DNA from 4 places in the Streptomyces sp. NPDC020192 genome. Region 1 is predicted to be linked to each of the others. Evidence: riboswitches for the same ligand, from Rfam matches in the RefSeq annotation. Region 1 holds a riboswitch; each other region holds the start of a gene.
What was found. Region 1 has a riboswitch for cobalamin ahead of ACH47Z_RS03070 (prenyltransferase/squalene oxidase repeat-containing protein). Riboswitches for the same ligand answer to the same signal wherever they lie in the genome.
Positions count from the first base shown of each region.

Region 2: another riboswitch for cobalamin. It lies ahead of ACH47Z_RS00315 (cobalamin biosynthesis protein); the one in region 1 lies ahead of ACH47Z_RS03070 (prenyltransferase/squalene oxidase repeat-containing protein).
Region 3: another riboswitch for cobalamin. It lies ahead of ACH47Z_RS12655 (ribonucleoside-diphosphate reductase subunit alpha); the one in region 1 lies ahead of ACH47Z_RS03070 (prenyltransferase/squalene oxidase repeat-containing protein).
Region 4: another riboswitch for cobalamin. It lies ahead of ACH47Z_RS05665 (CbtB-domain containing protein); the one in region 1 lies ahead of ACH47Z_RS03070 (prenyltransferase/squalene oxidase repeat-containing protein).

Region 1 is NZ_JBIRXG010000001.1:661,287-664,955, reverse strand. It holds gene ACH47Z_RS03075 (SCO2322 family protein) at 1-341, opposite strand, end outside; gene ACH47Z_RS03070 (prenyltransferase/squalene oxidase repeat-containing protein) at 338-1,564, opposite strand; cobalamin riboswitch at 1,679-1,812, opposite strand; partial or broken gene ACH47Z_RS03065 (phosphotransferase family protein) at 1,872-2,264, shown strand; gene ACH47Z_RS03060 (hypothetical protein) at 2,644-3,504, opposite strand.
Region 2 is NZ_JBIRXG010000001.1:57,779-61,447, forward strand. It holds gene ACH47Z_RS00300 (lysozyme) at 1-42, shown strand, start outside; gene ACH47Z_RS00305 (anion permease) at 196-1,455, shown strand; gene ACH47Z_RS00310 (hypothetical protein) at 1,487-1,714, shown strand; cobalamin riboswitch at 1,857-1,999, shown strand; gene ACH47Z_RS00315 (cobalamin biosynthesis protein) at 2,097-3,059, shown strand; gene ACH47Z_RS00320 (cobyric acid synthase) at 3,056-3,669, shown strand, end outside.
Region 3 is NZ_JBIRXG010000005.1:177,121-180,789, forward strand. It holds gene ACH47Z_RS12655 (ribonucleoside-diphosphate reductase subunit alpha) at 1-2,347, opposite strand, end outside; cobalamin riboswitch at 2,472-2,600, opposite strand; gene ACH47Z_RS12660 (GNAT family N-acetyltransferase) at 2,602-3,156, opposite strand; gene ACH47Z_RS12665 (NACHT domain-containing protein) at 3,312-3,669, shown strand, end outside.
Region 4 is NZ_JBIRXG010000002.1:268,542-272,210, forward strand. It holds gene ACH47Z_RS05650 (helix-turn-helix transcriptional regulator) at 1-609, shown strand, start outside; partial or broken gene ACH47Z_RS05655 (acyl-CoA dehydrogenase family protein) at 686-793, shown strand; gene ACH47Z_RS05660 (enoyl-CoA hydratase/isomerase family protein) at 790-1,893, shown strand; cobalamin riboswitch at 1,992-2,134, shown strand; gene ACH47Z_RS05665 (CbtB-domain containing protein) at 2,171-2,392, shown strand; gene ACH47Z_RS05670 (CbtA family protein) at 2,414-3,166, shown strand; gene ACH47Z_RS05675 (histidine phosphatase family protein) at 3,299-3,669, opposite strand, start outside.

The sequences.
Region 1 (3,669 bases):
CCCGACGGGGCGTCCGCCGGGGTGCCGAAGTCGAGGACGAGCGCCACCCGCTTCATGCCGGACCCCGCCGGTGTGGACGAGCAGATGGCGCTGAAGTCCGCCGTGCCACGGGGCCGGCCGGCGTCGGCCGAGTCCGCGCTGACCGCGAACCGGAAGCCCTCCACCGCGCCGTCGTCGGGGCGGGCGGTCGACGGGCCCTGCGTGGCGTACGTCCAGTGGCCGTCGGTGCGCTCCCAGAAGGACCAGTAGCGGTAGCCCGTGGCGTGCGCCGGGGCCACCGCAGCGACCAGCACGGCGAACGCGGCCAGCAGCAGACCCGTGGCCCGGCGGACCGCCGTCACAGCTGCTGCTTCTTCCGGCCGCTCAGCAGGAAGCCGATGCCGATGCCCGCGACGAGGCACACGCCGACGAACCACCACACGCCGAACGCCGAACCGCCACCGGACTTCCCGGACTTCTCGCCCTTCTTGGTCTCCTGCCCGGCGGAGGCCATGCTCGGGGCCGGGCCCAGCGCGTTCAGGGACCGGACCAGGCTGGTGCCGCCGAAGTCACCCGGCTGCGCGCCGACCGCGTGCGCGGCGAGGATCAGCTGGGCGTAGGCCGCCGGGCCGCTCTGCTCGGCCCAGTGCGCGGCGTTGTTCTCCAGCCAGGTGTACGACCGCAGCGCCTGGGCGAGGCGCCCGTCGGCGGCGAGCGCGACCACCGTGTCCGCCGTGTTGCCGAAGTCCGGCTGGTCCGCGGCCCCGGGCAGCGTGGACGTCAGATGGCCGGTCCTCGCGACCACCTTCGCGAGGTGCCCGCCCGCGTTGTCCGCGACCTGTGCCGGGGTGAGGTGCTTGCCGGTGACGCACGCGTCGTTGCCGGGCGCCTTGCCGGTCGTCGTGACGAACCCCTTGCCGAGCGCACCGAGCACGCCCGCCGCCGTCGCGTCCGCGTTGGCGTACAGCGTGCCCTTCTTGCCCGGCTGGAAGGCGAGGCCACCGCCGCCGACCTGGCCGCAGGGGATGGACATGGCGGCCAGCAGGTCGTAGGGGGACTTGCCCCCCTTGCCGGCGCTCGCCGGGTCCGTGCCGACGGCGGTCAGGGCGCCGATGACGACGGAGGTGGAGTTGGTGTCGCTGGCCCCGCCGGGGGAGTAGCCCCAGCCGCCGTCCTTGTTCTGCACGGACTTCAGCCAGTCCACGGCCCTGCCGACCGCGTCCGCGTGTCCGCCGACCGCCTTCAGGGCCTGTACGGCGGCGCCCGTGCTGTTGGTGTCCACCATGACCTTGCTGTCGCAGGCCTTGTCCGGGGCGGCGCGGAACGCGGCGAAGGCGCCGTTCGCGCACTGCTGGCCGGCGAGCCAGTCCACGGCCTTCGCGGCCGGCTCGTAGCCGAGCGTGCGCTGGGCGATCAGCGTCAGCGACTGGCGCCACACACCGTCGTACGTGGGGTCCGTCCTGCCGTACAGCCCGGACGGGATCGCGACCTTGGGCGACGGGGACGGCCCGGCGGCCGTGGCGGGCGCGGCGGCGGCCAGCACGCCTACGGCGGCGAGAGCCGCTGCGCTGCGGCGGACGTTCATGGTCGGCGACTGCCTCTCCTGCGGGGAGCCGGGCAGCGCGCGGGGACCCCCCGGGCGGCTCGGCTCCGTAAACCTCGACGGTGCCGTGCGCGGCGGGCCGCCGAGCACGCGAGCCGGTCAGCATCCCGTCCGGGTCGGTCCGGCTCACCGCCCTTGGGGCGGTTCACGGATGGGGGAGGGTCAGCGCCGGAATTGCACCGGCTTCCCCCTGTACGGGTGTGATGACGACCCCGCCACCTTACCGGCAGCCCCGCGCGAGCCGACGAGTGGCTGTGGGCACAGGGCGGCGGTGACTAGGGTCACGGTCATGACGACGACGGGGAGACTGCTCGGCTCGGGCCGCTCGGCGGACGTGTACGAGATCGACGACGCGTGGGTGCTGCGCCGGGACCGGGACGGCTGGGGCGACGCGGCTGCCGAGGCCGCCGTGATGACGTACGTACGACACCACGGCTATCCGGCACCCCGGGTACGCCCCACCGCCTCACCCACCGACCTGGTCATGGAGCGCCTCTCCGGCCCGACCCTGCTGACCGCCCTCACCGAGGGCCAGGTGGACCCGGCGGAGGCCGGCACCCTGCTCGCCTCCCTCCTGCGCCGCCTGCACGCCGTACCGGGCCGCGACCCGGCCGCCCCGCACACCCGCGTCCTCCACCTCGACCTCCACCCCGACAACGTGATGCTCACCCCGACCGGCCCCCAGGTGATCGACTGGTCCAACACCGAGGACGGCCCCCCGGCCCTGGACTGGTCCATGTCGTCCGTGATCCTGGCCCAGGTCGCCGTATCGGACACCGCGTTCGCGTCCCCGGCGTTCACGATGCTCGAGGCCCTCCTCCCCGACCCGCCGGAGCTGACGGAGGAGGCCCTGGGGGAGGCACGGCGACGGAGGGCGGCCAACCCGACGATGACACCCCGGGAGGTCGAACTCCTGGAAGACGCCGTGCACTTGATACATAGGGTGGGACAGCTTCCCTGGGGGCGCGGGGCTGTATCGAGGTGCGGCTCCGCCGCGCGGGCGCGAGCAACCACGACGGACAGTCAGCCCGAAGACGGTCGAACCCTCAACGGCGAAACCGCTAGGCAGCCCCGAGTACCCGATCACACTCCGCCGCATCCTCCCCTTCCACCACCCGGTACAAGCGGCCGTCGGCCGAATCCGCGAAGCGAACCGCCGCGGCCCGCTCCCGCCAGGGCACCGCGTCGACCACCGTCCCGCACGCCAGCGCCAGAGCCACCCCTGCCAGATCCACCCCGGTCGCCCGCTCCACCAGCAGGGGAATCAAGTCACCCGGCAGATAGGGCAGGACCCCGGTCACCCGAGGTCCCCGCCCGGTCAGTCGGAGACGCACGTGCGCGATGGTGTGCGTGAGCCCGAGCGCCCGTACCGCTCGCTCGACGGTCTGCCGCAGGAACCGATTGTGCAGCAACCCGTCATGGGCGTGGACCGAGTGCCGCAGCGGCGAGCGACCGTGCGACCCGGGCGTCGTACGGGTGAGCGCGACGATGCGGACCTCGTCGTCCAGGACGACGGTCTCGGCGGACACCAGGGGCCCCGCGGTGTCCTCGGGCCCCTCCGGTACCACCCGGTGCCGGGCGAGCCGGTCCCGTAGCGCCGCTGGGTGCGCGCAGGCCGCGGCGGTCTCGTACGGCAGGCCCGGCAGCCGCAGATACCCGGTGATCCGCGCGGCGGTGCGCAGATGCTCCCGGGTCCAGGTCAGCACGCCCGCGACCGGGTGCCGGTCCGTGTACCGCGCGATCGCCTCCGCCGTCTCCGCCTCCCGTGCCGGGTCGGCCGCGAGGTGGCCGGAGAGGAAGGGGCGCGCCCAGTCGGGTACGGCGGTGTCGACCAGGATCACGGGGCGGAGCTCGGCGATCCGCTCCAGCGGGAACCCGTACGCGGCCGGGCCGGCCCCGAGCAGAAGGACGGGCTGCGGCATCGACGCATCACCTTCGCTGGTCAGGCGGGTGGGACAGAGAAACACCCCGGGTGCCGCTCCCCCATAGGCGGCACCCGGGGCGGGTCTGAAGCTTGCTCTCTGTGCCGTGATCCTCACCCACTGCTCCCGCAACTGTCAACTATTCCTGCCTCCTTGGGCAGGGAG
Region 2 (3,669 bases), 600 kb from region 1:
GGGTCGGCCGACCGGCTGCGGACCTTCGCGCGCGGCCGATAGCCAAGGGGCGCCTGGGTCGCGGGCGACACACAGTGGCAAGCGGAACCCCACCCCCTCCCTTCAGACACCGCCACGCCCGTCTCAGTTCACCTTCCGTTCATCCAGGTTGCCTACGTTCGTCCAGCCAATGACCTCGAACGAATGCCTGGGTAAATGGAAAGCTTCTCGCTGATCCTCGCGATTGTGGTGGTGACCGCACTCGCGTTTGATTTCACGAACGGTTTCCACGACACCGCCAACGCGATGGCCACCACCATCTCGACAGGCGCCCTGAAGCCCAAGATCGCAGTTGCCATGTCGGCCGCCCTGAACCTGGTGGGCGCCTTCCTCTCCGTGGAGGTCGCGAAAACGATCTCCAAGGGTCTCGTCGACGAGAAGGGGATCCGTCCCGAGGTCATCTTCGCCGCCCTGGTCGGCGCGATCCTCTGGAACCTGCTGACCTGGCTGGTGGGCCTGCCGTCGAGTTCCTCGCACGCCCTGATGGGCGGCCTGATCGGCGCCACGGTCGCCTCCGCCGGCTTCGGTGCCGTGCACGGCGACGTGCTGGTGACCAAGGTGCTGCTCCCGGCGGTCGCCGCGCCGCTCGTCGCGGGTCTGGCGGCCATGCTGTCCACCCGCCTGTCCTACGGCATCGGCGGCAAGAACGAGGGCGAGGCCACCCGCAAGGGCTACCGCGCCGGCCAGATCGCCTCCGCCGGCCTGGTCTCCCTCGCCCACGGCACCAACGACGCCCAGAAGACGATGGGCATCATCACCCTCGCGCTGATCGCGGGCGGCTCCATCGCCCCGGGCTCGAACCCTCCCACCTGGGTGATCCTCTCCGCGGGCCTGGCCATCGCGCTCGGCACCTACATCGGCGGCTGGCGCATCATCCGCACCATGGGCACGGGCCTGACCGACCTGGAGCCGCGCCAGGGCTTCGCCGCCCAGACCAGTGCCGCGACCGCCATCCTGGCCTCCTCCCACCTGGGCTTCTCGCTCTCCACCACGCACGTCGTCTCCGGCGCGGTGATGGGTACCGGCCTCGGCCGCAAGGGCGGTGTGGTCCGCTGGTCCACCGCGACCCGCATGGTCGTCGCCTGGCTCCTCACCCTCCCGGCCGCCGCGCTGGTCGGCGCGGGCGCCGAGTCCGTCACGGACCTCGGTGACTGGGGCACCGCCGTCGTCGCCGTCTTCCTGGTCGCCGCGAGCGCCACGATCTGGAAGCTCTCCCGCCGCGAGGTCGTCGACCACACCAACGTCGTGGCGGAGACCGAGGAGCCGGCCGGTGTGGTGACCACCGCCATCGCCGCCGTCACCCCGCCCCCGGCGGGCACGATCGGCGAGGACCTGACGGCCACCATCCCCTCCCCGGCCGCCGCCGAACCCGCGGCCCCGGCCACCTCGGCCACTCCGCCGGCCGCCACCGTCTGACCCCGGCCATCCGGTTACCCAAGGAAGCATCATGAAGATCGACTGGTCGGCCATCGGCTCCGTCTTCGGCGTCAGCCTCGCGGTCACGGTGGGCCTGGTGGCCCTGTTCACCCTCGGCGTCAACGGCCTGGCCCGGCGCGAGAAGGCGGCGGCCCAGGGCGACTCCGCGGCCCTCGCCGTCACCGGCGCCTACGTCTGCTTCGCGGCCTGCGCGGCGGCGGTGGCGTACGGCATCTACCTGATCGTGGCCAAGGTCTGACCGAGCGCCACGAACCCGGCACCACGAAGGCTCCCCTCTCTCCTGGACAGAGGGGAGCCTTCGCCATACCCAGAGGTCACGGGCGCCCCGCGATGTGGGGATCGGCACACTCTCCCCCTGCAGGTCAACGGCAAGTTGACGGCCGTTCCGGGCGCGTGGTGGACTGCCCAGGCCATGTACGGCGGCAGGAGAGGAAGTCGGTGCGAATCCGGCGCGGTCCCGCCACTGTCACCGGGGAAGAACCCCCGGGAGCCAGGAACTCTCACCGCCGAATCTCGTCGAACCAGGGCGCGGACACCCTGAGTGAGGACATCGATCGCCATGCCCGGCTGCCGAAGGACCCGTACCAGGCCCGCTCCTGTACCCACGGCCGGCTGAGCCCATGGGTGCCGATCGCTCCTACGCGTACGGCGCCGCCGCCGGCCTTCTCGGTGATCTGCTCCTCGGCGATCCGCGCCGCGGGCATCCGGTCGCCGTGTTCGGGCGGGCGGCCACGGCCGTGGAAGGCGCGTTGTGGCGCGACCACCGCGGCTGGGGCACGCTGCACACCGTGGTGTGCGCGGGTGGCGCCGTCGCACTCGGCACGGTCGCCGCACGCGCCGTACGCCCCTCCCCCGCCGCCTCCGCCGCGCTGACCGCCGCCGCCGTCTGGTCGGTCGTCGGCGGCACATCGCTCGCGCGCGAGGCCCGCACGATCGGGCAGGCCTTGGAGCGCGGGGACGTCGAGGCGGCCCGGGAGCGGCTGCCGCATCTGTGCGGCCGGGACCCGCAGGCGCTGGACGCCGACGGGATCGCCCGGGCCGTGGTCGAGTCCGTCGCCGAGAACACCTCCGACGCCGTGGTGGGCGCGCTGGTGTGGGGTGCGGTGGCCGGGGTGCCGGGGCTGCTCGGGTTCCGGGCGGTCAACACCCTGGACGCGATGGTGGGTCACACATCCCCCCGCTACCGGCGCTACGGCTGGGCCTCCGCCCGCCTCGACGACGTGGCCGGCTGGCCGGGGGCCCGGCTGACCGCCGTACTCGCCGCCGTGGCCGGACCCGACCCGCGCGGTGCCCTGCGCGCCTGGCGGACGGACGCCCGCAAGCATCCGAGCCCCAACGCCGGGCCCGTGGAGGCCTCGTTCGCGGGCGCGCTCGGCGTGCGCCTGGGCGGGACGCTCTCGTACGGCGGCCGCGTCGAGCACCGGCCCGTCCTGGGCGGGGACACCGGCCGGGCGGTCCGGGTCACCGACATCGACCGGGCCGTACGGCTCTCCCGCCGCGTCGGCCTGCTCGCGCTCGGCACCACGGTCGCCGCGCGCCTCCTCGTCACAAGCGTCAAGGGTCTGAAGGGACGTGGGAAGTGAACGGGGGACTCCTCGTCGCCGGCACCACCTCCGACGCCGGCAAGAGCGTCGTGACGGCCGGGATCTGCCGGTGGCTGGTGCGCCAGGGCGTGAAGGTCGCGCCGTTCAAGGCGCAGAACATGTCGCTCAACTCCTTCGTGACCCGGGAGGGCGCGGAGATCGGCCGGGCCCAGGCCATGCAGGCCCAGGCCTGCCGGGTCGAGCCGACCGCTCTGATGAACCCCGTGCTGCTCAAGCCCGGCGGCGAGCAGAGCAGCCAGGTGGTGCTGCTGGGCAAGCCGGTGGGCGAACTGAGCGCGCGCGGCTACCACGGCGGGCGTCAGCAGAAGCTGCTCGGCACCGTGCTGGACTGCCTGGCCGAGTTGCGGGGCACGTATGACGCGGTGATCTGTGAGGGGGCCGGGTCGCCGGCGGAGATCAACCTGCGGCGCACGGACATCGTGAACATGGGGATCGCCCGCAACGCGCGGCTGCCCGTGCTGGTGGTGGGAGACATCGACCGCGGGGGCGTCTTCGCCTCCTTCTTCGGCACCGTCGCCCTGCTCTCGCCCGAGGACCAGGAGCTGATCGCCGGGTTCCTGGTGAACAGGTTCCGGGGCGATGTCTCGCT
Region 3 (3,669 bases), on a different contig from region 1:
AGGACTCGGGGTTCTCAAGGGAGCAGGCGACGGCGTCGGGGTCGGCGACCTGCTGGACGGGGATGGTCTTCGGGGGCTGCGCCTGTGCGGCACGGGCGATCCGGGTCGCCGGGCGCGAACGCAGGTAGTACGTCGTCTTCAGGCCCGACTTCCAGGCGTACGCGTACATCGAGGAGAGCTTGCCGATCGTCGGCGTCTCCATGAAGAGGTTCAGGGACTGCGCCTGGTCCAGGAACGGGGTCCGCGCCGCCGCCATGTCGATCAGACCGCGCTGCGGGATCTCCCACGCCGTGCGGTACAGCGCGCGCGCCTCCTCGGGGATCCAGGCGAAGCCCTGCACCGAGCCGTTGGAGTCGCGCAGCGCCTCCCGGGTGCGCGCGTCCCACACGCCCAGGTCCTTCAGCTCCTGCACCAGGTACGAGTTGACCTGGAGGAACTCACCGGACAGCGTCTCGCGCTTGAACAGGTTCGACACCTGCGGCTCGATGCACTCGTACACGCCCGCGATGGAGGCGATGGTCGCCGTCGGCGCGATCGCGAGGAGCAGCGAGTTGCGCATGCCGGTGGACGCGATGCGCCTGCGGAGCGCGTCCCACCGCTCGGGCCAGGTCAGCTCGACGTCGTAGTGGTCCGGGTGCAGCACACCCTGGGCCGTACGGGTCTTCTCCCAGGCCGGCAGCGGACCGCTGCGCTCGGCGAGGTCGGCGGAGGCCTCGTACGCGGCGAGCATGATCCGCTCGGCGATCCGCGTGGACAGGGCCTTGGCCTCGGGGGAGTCGAAGGGCAGGCGCAGCTTGAAGAAGACGTCCTGGAGCCCCATCGCGCCGAGGCCGACCGGCCGCCACTTGGCGTTCGACCGGCCCGCCTGCTCGGTCGGGTAGAAGTTGATGTCCACGACCCGGTCGAGGAACGTGACGGCGGTGCGGACGGTCTCGTCCAGCCGCGCCCAGTCGATGTCACCGTCGGTCACGAACGCACCGAGGTTGACCGACCCCAGGTTGCAGACCGCCGTCTCGCCGTCGTCCGTGACCTCCAGGATCTCCGTGCAGAGGTTGGAGGAGTGGACCACGTGACCCGGCAGGGCCGTCTGGTTGGCGGTGCGGTTGGCCGCGTCCTTGAAGGTCATCCAGCCGTTGCCGGTCTGCGCGAGGGTGCGCATCATGCGGCCGTACAGCTCACGGGCCGGGATGGTCTTCTTCGCCAGGCCCTGGGCCTCCGCCTTGCGGTAGGCGGCGTCGAACTCCTCGCCCCACAGGTCCACCAGCTCCGGCACGTCGGCGGGGGAGAAGAGGGACCACTGCGCGTCGGCGTTGACCCGGCGCATGAACTCGTCCGGGATCCAGTGCGCGAGGTTCAGGTTGTGCGTACGGCGGGCGTCCTCACCGGTGTTGTCCCGCAGCTCCAGGAACTCCTCGATGTCGGAGTGCCAGGTCTCCAGGTAGACGGCCGCGGCACCCTTGCGCCGGCCGCCCTGGTTCACGGCCGCCACCGAGGCGTCCAGGGTCTTCAGGAACGGCACGATGCCGTTGGAGTGCCCGTTGGTGCCCCGGATCAGCGAACCGCGGCTGCGGATCCGGGAGTACGACAGCCCGATGCCACCGGCGTGCTTCGAGAGCCGGGCCACCTGGTGGTAGCGGTCGTAGATGGAGTCCAGCTCGTCCAGCGGGGAGTCGAGGAGGTAGCAGGACGACATCTGGGGGTGCCGCGTACCGGAGTTGAAGAGCGTGGGGGAGGAGGGCAGGTAGTCGAGGCGGCTCATGAGCCCGTAGAGCGCGGCGACCTCGTCCAGTGCGCGGGCCGTGTCGTCCTCGGCCAGTCCGCTCGCCACCCGGAGCATGAAGTGCTGGGGCGTCTCGATGACCTTGCGGGTGATCGGGTGCCGGAGCAGGTAACGGCTGTGCAGCGTGCGCAGACCGAAGTACCCGAAGCGGTCGTCGGCGCCGCTGTCGACCAGCCCGTCGAGCCGCTCGGCGTGCAGCCGTACGAACGCGGCGGTGCGGTCGGCGATGAGACCCTCCCGGTGCCCCACGGCCACGGACCCGGTGAAGGTCGTCACGCCCTGCGAGGCGGCCTCGGCGCGGATCGAGAGGGTCAGCAGCCGGGCGGCCAGCCGCGAGTAGGCGGGGTCCTCGGAGATGAGCCCGGCGGCGGCCTCGGTGGCCAGTTCGCGCAACTCCGCCCCGTCGGCGCGGGCGGACCGGCCGCGCAACGCGGCGGCGGCGACCCGGCCGGGGTCGGCGTCGGGGAGGTCGGCGGTCAGCTCGGTCAGGGTCCGCAGCAACGCGGTACCGGGACCGTCGGTGTCCAGGCCGCTGGCTGAAGCCGGATCTGCTGGCGCGATGGTCACGTGGGGCTCTCCCTCGCTCGGCACGGGGGCCTTGCGGAGGGCAGGGGGCAGCCACGAGCGCGCACGCGTCGCGTCCACCAGCCCACTCCACGAGGCCCGGACGTCTGAGGCACCCGAGCCGGACGGCCGGGCGCGCGCTGCCGGCAGGTCCTCGGACTGACTCTCGTACGCGGATACGCACAAGTACACCGTTGCGGGACAGTTCCGGATTCGCACCGGATTCCCCTGCGGCGACAGCGAGGATGAGCATACATCTAGTGCCGGGTTGTCGTGTCACCCCCAGATGTTGTGTCGCGGTGGTGTCGGAGCGTCAACTCGTAGGTGAGGAGAGTGATGTCGTCCAGGTGTGGCACGGGATTCCAGTCCCGGTCCGGTGTACGGACGAAGCCGAGGCGTTCGTAGAGCCGGTGGGCGGTGTGCATGCTGCGCTGGCTCGACAGGACGACGGCTGTGCAGCCCTCAGTTGAGCGGGCGCGTTCGATGCAGGCGCGGACCAGGGCCTCGCCGGCGCCCCGGCCGCGTGCGTCGGACACGACCGCGAGCGCCCTGATCTCGGCCTCGCCGGGGCCGGCGATGTCGGCGACGGGGCCGCCTGACGGGACGAAGGTCACGCCGCCGACGAGCCGTCCGCCCCCTGTCGCGACGAGGACCTCGGCTGCGGCCGCACGCGCGGCAACATCCTTGAGCACGGGCAGATACGGGTCGCTCTCGCCATAGTCCAGCAGGCCGTCCTGGAGATAGGCCTGGGCTGTCATTTCGCCGAGGGTGTCGTATTCGGTGGGGTCCGCGGGGCGGATCTGGATGTCCATGGTGCGAGTGTGCCGGGGCGTACGACAACGGGCCTCGCGTTTTCGGGGACGGCGGCCGCCGGTGGCCGGGTTGCGGGGCGGGGCGTGAGTGTTTCCATGGAGGTAGGTGCCCGCGGGCCTCCATGCCGGGATCCGTCTCGGAAGGAGCGCGCACCATGACGAGGATCGTCCTTCACCCGCCGGGCAAGGAGCGGCTGCGCAGCGCGCCCATGGCGACGCTGTACCCGAGGCGGGTGTGGCGCCGGGGCAGGCGTGTTCTCCTCGGCTACTGGCACCACGTGACGATCGGGCTGGAGGCCCGGCGCGACACCATCCGCCCCAAGAAGTGGCGCCGATGGTTCTCGTACACCAACGCGACCCGGATCATCTGGGCGTTCTTCCTGTGCCTGCTCCTGATGTGGATGGCGGAGGGTCTCTGGATCCTGTTCACGCATCACACGACCCCCTTCGAGGAGTGGCGCAAGAGGTCCAGTACGGGGTTCGACTCCGTGCTCCGCTTCGTCGGTCCGCTCC
Region 4 (3,669 bases), on a different contig from region 1:
GACCTGGCCCGTGCCGCCGCCAAGCGCCCGACCCGGCGGGCCAGGCGTGCCCGCGGGCCGCTGCCGGACAGCGTGCTGCGCGTCCTGGGGTCCATGACGGACTCCCCGGCCTTCATCCGCAACGGCCGCCTGGACATCCTGGCCGTCAACCGTCTGGGCCGCGCCCTGTACTCCCCGCTGTTCGCCGACGGCGCCGCCCCGCCCGTCAACATCGCCCGCTTCAAGTTCCTCGACCCCCGCGGGCACGACTTCTTCCCCGACTGGGAGGAGTCCGTGAACACCACGGTGTCCCTGCTGCGCACCGAGGCCGGACGCGCCCCGCACGACACCGGCCTGACCGGGCTGATCGGTGAACTGGTCACCCGCAGCGAGGAGTTCCGCACCGCCTGGGCGAAGCACAACGTGCGGCTGCACCACACCGGGCGCAAGTCCTTCCGCCACCCCGCCGTCGGCGTCCTCACCCTCGACTTCGACGCCATGGAACTCCCCGCCCAGCCCGGCCTCACCCTCACCGCCTACAGCGCCGCACCCCACACCCCCGACCACGACGCCCTCCAGCTCCTCGCCAGCTGGGCGGCCACCCACGACCAGCCCAGCCCCGCCGGCTGACCTGCCGGAGGCCGGCTGCACGGTGTGAGCCGACCGGCGTGACACAGTTCCTCTCCGGCGTGAGCGTCGCGCGTGCGGCATTGAGAAGATCGTCCGCGACCTGCGAGCGCACCGGATTCTGGAAGGAACCAACGAGATCATGCGCGTCATAGCGGCCCATGGCCTGCCGAAGGTGTTCGGATGACCGGCACCGCGGGAGGCGGCCTGCCGCACACCGACGAAACCGTCCTGTTCCGCACCGCCGGACGGGCCGCCCACATCACCCTCAACCGGCCGAAGGCCCTCAACGCCCTCGACCACGAGATGGTCCGCCGCATCGACGCGGCCCTGACCGCCTGGGAGCACGACCCGGCGGTGGAGACCGTCGTGATCACCGGCGCCGGGGAGCGCGGCCTGTGCGCGGGCGGTGACATCCGCGCCGTCCACGACGACGCCCGCGACGGCGACGGCGCCGCCTCGGCGGCGTTCTGGCGCGACGAGTACCACCTCAACGCCCGCATCGCCCGCTACCCCAAGCCGTACGTCGCCCTCATGGACGGCATCGTGATGGGCGGCGGAGTCGGCCTCTCCGCACACGGCAGCGTCCGGATCGTCACCGAACGGTCGCGGGTGGCGATGCCGGAGACCGGCATCGGCTTCGTCCCCGACGTCGGCGGCACCTACCTGCTCGGCCGGGCACCCGGCGAGCTGGGCACCCATCTCGCGCTGACCGGCGCGCAGATCGGCGCCGGTGACGCCCTGCTGTGCGGGCTCGCCGACCACCACATCCCGTCCGCCGCACTCCGGGACTTCGTGGACGCTCTCGCCGTACAGTCCGTGCCCGACGCCCTGGCGCGCCACGTACAGCCGTCGCCGCAGGGTGAGTTGGCCGAGCGCCGGGACTGGATCGACTCCTGCTACAGCGCGGGTACGGTCGAGGAGATTCTCCAGCGGCTGCTCGCCCACGGCGACCCGAACGCCAAGGAGGCGGCCGAGACCCTGCTCGCCAGGTCGCCCACCGCCCTGAAGGTCACCCTGGCCGCGATGCGCCGCGCCCGGCGTCTCGGCTCGCTGGAGCGGGTACTCGACCAGGAGTACCGCGTCTCCTGCGCCGCGCTGGGCACCCACGACCTGGTGGAGGGCATCCGCGCCCAGGTCATCGACAAGGACCGCAGTCCCCGCTGGTCCCCGGCAACCCTGGCCGAGGTCACCGACGCCGACGTGGCCCGCTGCTTCGCCCCGCTCGGCGACCGGGAACTGGGACTCGCCGGGCCCAACTCCGGCCCGCAGGCGGCGGCCTGCTGAGCGCCTGGGCCCCGACGCCGGACGGCGCCGCCGGGCGGGAGCCGAGCCCGTCCGGCGCGAGAGGAAGATCACGCCGGGCCGAGGCGGTCCTGGCCCCGCCCGCGCCACGCGGTACGGTCCGTCCGATATCGACGACGGCGAGACGGAAGCCGGTGGGAACCCGGAACGGTCGCGCCACTGTATGCGAGAGCCCCTAGGGGCGCTTGTGAGTCAGACCCGTGGCCGTCGTCCCCTGCATCACCGAGATGGGACGCGAACTCCCGGAGGAGGTTCTGCCATGGCGCAGACCGTCGCCCAGCCGACAGCCACCACTCCGGCCATCCCCGCCAAGCTGCCGCTGAAGGCGATAGCTCCCTGGGCGGTCTTCTTCGGCATCCTGATGATGATCCTGCTGTACTTCGTCGGCGCCGAGCAGGGCGCCACCTCCGTGTTCAGCGGCACGGGTGTCCACGAGTGGGTGCACGACGCCCGCCACCTGCTCGGTTTCCCCTGCCACTGAGGCGGGGGATGCCGCGCGCCCATGAGTTCCGCAACCGTAAGAAACCTCCTCGTGCGGGGCATGCTCGCCGGCCTGGCAGCCGGCGTGCTCGCCCTGGTGGTGGCGTACGTCCTCGGTGAGCCGAACGTCGACAAGGCGATCAGCTTCGAGGAGGCCCACTCCCACGAGCACGAGATGGTGGTCGTCTCCCGCTCCCTGCAGTCCACCGCCGGTCTCGCCACCGGCGTCCTGGTCTACGGGGTGGCGTTCGGCGGCGTCGCCGCACTCGCGTACTGCTTCGCCCTCGGCCGGGTCGGCCGGTTCGGCCCGCGGGCGACGGCGCTGCTGCTGTCGGGCTGCGCGCTGCTCGCCGTGTACGTCGTACCGTTCCTGAAGTACCCGGCCAATCCGCCGTCGGTCGGCAGCCCCGACACCATCGGCAAGCGGACGACCCTGTACTTCCTGATGATGCTGCTCAGCGTGCTGCTCGCGGTCGCCGCCACCATCCTGGGCAAACGGCTCGCGCCGAGCCTGGGCACCTGGTGGGCGACGGTGGTCGCGGTGGCCGGCTTCGCCGTCGTGATCGGCCTGGCCTACCAGTTCCTGCCGGCGGTCAACGAGGTGCCGACAGGCTTCCCGGCGACCCTGCTGTGGCGGTTCCGGCTCTCCGCGCTCGCCATCCAGACGGTGCTGTGGAGCGGTTTCGGCCTGCTCTTCGGAGAACTGGCCGATCGGCTGCTGAACCCCAAGCCCGTGTCGACCCGCTCCGGGAGGACGGTGCCGGCAGCCGACTGAGCGGATGCGCGACACGAGAGGGCCCCTCGGAACCGGCGAATTCCAGGGGCCCTCTCGCCTGCTCCGGGTGCCGGGACATCCCCAGCCCTGCCTGCGCCGCGACGCGGCTCGAACCTCGGCACGGCCGCCGCCTCAGCCGGCCAGGGGATGCCCGAGCCGCAGATTCCAGCGTCCGGCGCGCCCGCTCAGCTCCGTGACCGTCAGCGGCGGCACGTCCAGCCGCCAGAAGACGGTCGCCGGCAGGCCCAGGGCATGAACGGCCGTGGCCCGTACGACCTCCGGCTCGACCACGGCGAGCGTACGGCCGTCCGCGTCCCGCACGCCGTCCAGCCAGCGCCCGACCCGCTCGCACACGTCCCGCACCGACTCCCCGCCATGCGGCGCACACGCCGGGTCGGTCAGCCAGCGCCCCACCTCGGCGGGCTCGACGGCGCCCACCTCCTCCAGCGTGCGGCCCCGCCAGCGGCCCACGTCCAGCCCCGCCAACTCCTGCGGAGCGGGGC